DNA from 2 places in the Streptomyces sp. NPDC048643 genome. Region 2 is predicted to be linked to the other one. Evidence: riboswitches for the same ligand, from Rfam matches in the RefSeq annotation. Region 2 holds a riboswitch; the other holds the start of a gene.
What was found. A riboswitch is a leader RNA that binds a small molecule or an ion and turns the genes downstream of it on or off. The one in region 2 is predicted to bind cyclic di-AMP.
Positions count from the first base shown of each region.

Region 1: linked by a shared signal. The riboswitch ahead of AB0C62_RS21670 (NlpC/P60 family protein) and the one ahead of AB0C62_RS03135 (C40 family peptidase) in region 2 are both predicted to bind cyclic di-AMP.

Region 1 is NZ_JBEZHO010000021.1:44,357-46,549, reverse strand. Features, by position in the region: gene AB0C62_RS21670 (NlpC/P60 family protein) at 1-1,065, opposite strand, end outside; cyclic di-AMP (ydaO/yuaA leader) riboswitch at 1,073-1,244, opposite strand; gene pcrA (DNA helicase PcrA) at 1,582-2,193, shown strand, end outside.
Region 2 is NZ_JBEZHO010000002.1:282,696-284,888, reverse strand. Features, by position in the region: gene AB0C62_RS03140 (LysE family translocator) at 1-422, shown strand, start outside; gene AB0C62_RS03135 (C40 family peptidase) at 557-1,030, opposite strand; cyclic di-AMP (ydaO/yuaA leader) riboswitch at 1,034-1,232, opposite strand; gene AB0C62_RS03130 (hypothetical protein) at 1,569-1,874, opposite strand; gene AB0C62_RS03125 (ATP-dependent Clp protease proteolytic subunit) at 1,882-2,193, opposite strand, start outside.

The DNA.
Region 1 (2,193 bases), on a different contig from region 2:
GCCGTTGCCGATGTAGAGGCCGACGTGGCTGATGTCGTCGTAGAAGAAGACGAGGTCACCGGGCTTGGCGTCGGCGAGGGAGACCGTCGTGCCGGCGTTCACCTGGTCGTAGGTGACACGCGGCAGGGAGACGCCGGCGGCCTTCCAGGCGGCCTGGGTCAGGCCCGAGCAGTCGTAGGAGTCCGGGCCGGTCGCGCCCCACACGTACGGCTTGCCGATCTGTGTGCGGGCGAAGGCGAGCGCCTTGCCGGCCTTCGTCGCGTACGAGGGGTCGGTGGCCGTCGAGCCGGACGAGCCCGTCGTGCCGCCCGACGGCGAGCCCTGCTCGGTGGCCTTCTCCTTGGCCGCCTTCTCCGCCGCAGCCTGCTGCCGTGCCAGCTCCGCCGCCTTGACGGCCGCCCGCTCCCGCTTCTTCTTCTCGATCGCCGCCAGCCGCGCCTTCTCCTCGGCGGTCAGCTTCGAGAGCAGGTCGCGGGCCGCGGAGAGCTTGCGCTGCACCGTCGCCTTGGACGTCTTGAGCGCGTTCTGCGAGGTGGTCAGCGACTGGAGGCTCTCGCTGGCCTCGGTGCGCTTCTTGGTCGTCGCCGCCTGCTCGGTGACGTAGTCGTCGACGGCGGCCTTCTGCCGGGTCGTCAGACGGCTCATCAACTGCGTCTGGTCGAAGTAGTCCTGCGGGTCGTCGGCGAGCAGCAGCGTCGCGGTGCCGGGTGTGGAGGCTCCCGTGCGGTACTGCGCGGCGGCGAACGAACCCAGCTCCTCGCGCGCGGAGTTGAGCTTGTCGGTGCGCTCGGCGACGTCGTCGAGGAGGGTGTCGACGCGCTTGCGCTGCTTGGTGGTCTTCTCCCGGGTGGCGTTGTACTTCTCGGTGGCCGTCTCGGCCTGGTGGTAGAGGTCGTTGACCTTCTTCTCGACCTCTTCGACGCTGGGCCTCGGCTCGGCCGAGGGCGCGGCGTTCGCCGTCTGGGAGAGCAGGGCCACCGAGGTGAGGGCCGCCGTCGCGAGGGCGGGGGTCCGTATGCCTGCCATGCGCGAACCCGTAGGACGCGACTTGCGGTGCGACGCCAAGAGAGGCGACTCCTTCCGTCATCCGCCTACCGAGTTAGCTGTCGGGTTCGGGCGGGTGGTTCCGGAAGGATTGCCCTACGGTCCTGGCCCCTCGGGGCGGTCGGACCGATTCACCCCAGGTCGGTGGGTCCCCGGCTCCGGCCGCCTGGTGGGCGGGCCGAACTCGGCGGAGGCCGCTCGGCCCGGCGACGTTCGCCGGTTGCGGTCGGGCGGCCTTCCAGCACGCTAGCCAACTCGTGTGGTCCGTGTGAAGGTTGGAGTGCGATATGCCCGATACATTTTCGTGACCTTGGCCATGTGCCCCGTCGCGGGCGCCGGGCATGAGTGGTGTGTGCCACTTTGTGAGGGTGTCCGGGGGCGGCTCCTCCCGGCACGGCGACCGTGGTGGGGACCGGTCGTACCCGCTCCGACGTGCACTTACCGTCACGAGCCGGTCACGCGCACGCGTCGCGAGTTCCCGTCGAGTCCTCGGGGTGGCCTCGGTGTGTCAGTGGGGCGGCCTAGACTCGGAGAGCGATGAGCAGCCTCTTTGACGACAGCTTCCTGGCGGACCTCAAGCCCTCCGCGGCCCACGAGGACGAGCACCCGCCGCCGCCCGAGGACGAGCACGCGCCGGAGCCGGTCGCGGACGACCTGTTCGGCGGCCGGTTCGACGTGCCGCCGAGCCGGGACGCGTACTACCGCGACGGCGCGCACCGGCCCGTCGTGGACCCGGCGGCCCTCCTCGACGGGCTGAACGAGAACCAGCGCGCGGCCGTGGTCCACTCCGGCTCCCCGCTGCTCATCGTGGCCGGCGCGGGTTCCGGCAAGACCCGCGTGCTCACCCACCGCATCGCCCACCTCCTCGGCGAGCGCCATGTGCACCCCGGCCAGATCCTCGCGATCACCTTCACGAACAAGGCCGCGGGCGAGATGAAGGAGCGCGTCGAGCAGCTCGTGGGCCCCCGGGCCAACGCGATGTGGGTGATGACCTTCCACAGCGCCTGCGTCCGCATCCTGCGCCGCGAGAGCAAGCAGCTCGGCTTCACCTCGTCCTTCTCGATCTACGACGCCGCCGACTCCAAGCGCCTGATGGCGCTCGTCTGCCGTGATCTCGATCTCGACCCCAAGCGCTTCCCGCCGAAGTCC
Region 2 (2,193 bases):
CGCTCGGGCGACCGCGCGGGGCCGACGGGACGGGGCGGGGTCCGGGTGCGCCCTCGACGGACGACGGGGAGGGGCCGGGAGAGGGTGCGCGTGGGGCGGCGCCGACCGGGACGGGCGTGGCCGTTCGCCCGCTGCGGCAGGGCTTCGTCACCAACGCCCTCAACCCGAAGGCGCCGATCACCTTTCTCAGCCTGCTGCCGCAGTTCGTGCCGGCCGGCAGCCCCGCGATGCCGCGGACGCTGCTCCTGGCGCTGATCGTGGTCGTCCTGGCCCTGGTGTGGTTCCCGGCGGTCGCGCTGCTCGTGGACCGGCTGGGACGGTGGCTGCGCCGGCCCCGGGCCGCACGTGCCGTGGAGGCCGTCACGGGTGGCGCGCTCACCGTGCTCGGCCTCGTGCTCCTCCTGGAGCCGCTGAGGGCCTGAGCGGGTGCTGCCGGCGTGCGGAGGAGGTGGACCGTCGCCGGCCCTTCGGCGCACGGCCGGGGGCGGTACGTGAAGGATGCGGTCGCACCGATGTGATCCCTGGGCGGCGGCCCCCGCCGCCGCCCAGGGTCAGGTCAGCTGACCCGCCCGTACCAGACGCTCCGTGTCCAGATCTTCTGGAGCTTCACCACTTCCCCCGTTTTCGGGGAGTGCCAGATCTTTCCCTTCCCGGCGTAGATGCCGACGTGGTAAACACTCCGGCCCGAGTGGAAGAACACGAGGTCCCCGGCCTTGCGATGCGAGGCGGAGACGTGGTGCGTCTTGTTGTACTGCGCCGCGGCCGTTCGAGGCAGCTTCTTGCCCGCCTTCTTGAACGAGTAGAGCGTGAGCCCGGAGCAGTCGAAGCGGTGCGGTCCCGTGGCCCCGTACTTGTACGGGGCGCCGTGCTTCGAGGCCGCGACCTGGAGTGCCTTCGTCGCGGTCGTGGCCGCCTGGGCGTCGGGTGCGACACCAGGGACCACGAGGCTGCCGCCGACGGCGGCGATGGTGAGGGCCGAGGCCGTACCGGCCCTGGTCCACAGCGACGGGACACGATTGAGCGCAGTCATGCGCAACCCTTCGTCAGCCGCCTGTGAAGGATGACCTGTCGGATTCGGGCTGGCGAAGTTGCCCGGCCGCTGCTGCGGCTTCACCCCAAGGTCCACCCGGAACGCTGCTCCGGCGGACCGTCGTGCTGGGTCCTCCACTCCTGCCGATCCACTTCTGTCGACCGGGCATCCGGGCGGCGGCAGGACTCGGCGTCCGCCCGGACCGCCCCGCCGCTGTGGCGGGGGCTTGTCGTCGGAAGGGATCTTCACCCATGAACGTCGCAAAATCCGAGCGGAACCGGTGTTTTGTGGGCTTACTCACCACTCACCCGTTCGGGTGGACACCCCTCTGTTCGAAAGGGTGTTGGGGACACGGGTGACCCCCGCACCTGCACCGGAACCCCTCATTCCGCCTCTCTGTCCTCCGTGTTGCGCAAGTCGGAGGGGTCCGAGAAAGGACTGATTCCTACGCCATCAGGGGGTACACCATCTGGTGCGTTTGAGTCGCGGTGCGGACGGTCCGGCGACGCGGCGTGTGCCGGGCCAGGGTGCGCGGGCGTCAACTGCCGGACACGGGCGGGATCGTGACCCGCGTGGTTCGCCGCTCACCGTCCAGCACGCGCAGCGCCTGAGCCAGCGTCGGCGCGTGCACCTCGCTCTCGCCCCGCTGGTGCATGAGCGCGAGCGCGTCCCGCAGGGCCGTCGCCTTGGCCACCAGTGCCTGGGCGGCGCGCAGCCCTCGGTAGGTGTCGCCGGGCCGGGCCGGGTTGATCCGGCCGACCAGGTCGACCACGTCCAGGTAGCGGTCGATCAGCTCGGCCTCCGCGCGGGTCAGCGCGGGCAGCGGAGGGAGGTCGGGGATCATCGGCCGCTCACCTCGCGCCGGGCGCGCCGGATGAGGCCTTGCGGCTCGGCACGATCCGGTCGACGAGCCCGTACTCCAGAGCCGCGGGCGCGTCGAGGAAGAGGTCCCGCTCGATGTCCGCGGCGATCCGCTCGGCGCTCTGCCCCGTGTGCCGCACGAGCATCTCCGCCAGGACCGCGCGGGTGCGCGCCAACTCCTCGGCGTGGACGATCGGATCGCTCGCCTGTCCCCGGACCGGGTCCGGGGCCGACGGCTGGTGCAGGAGGACCCGCGCCCCGGGGAGTGCCAGCCGCTTGCCCGGGGTGCCGGCCGCCAGCAG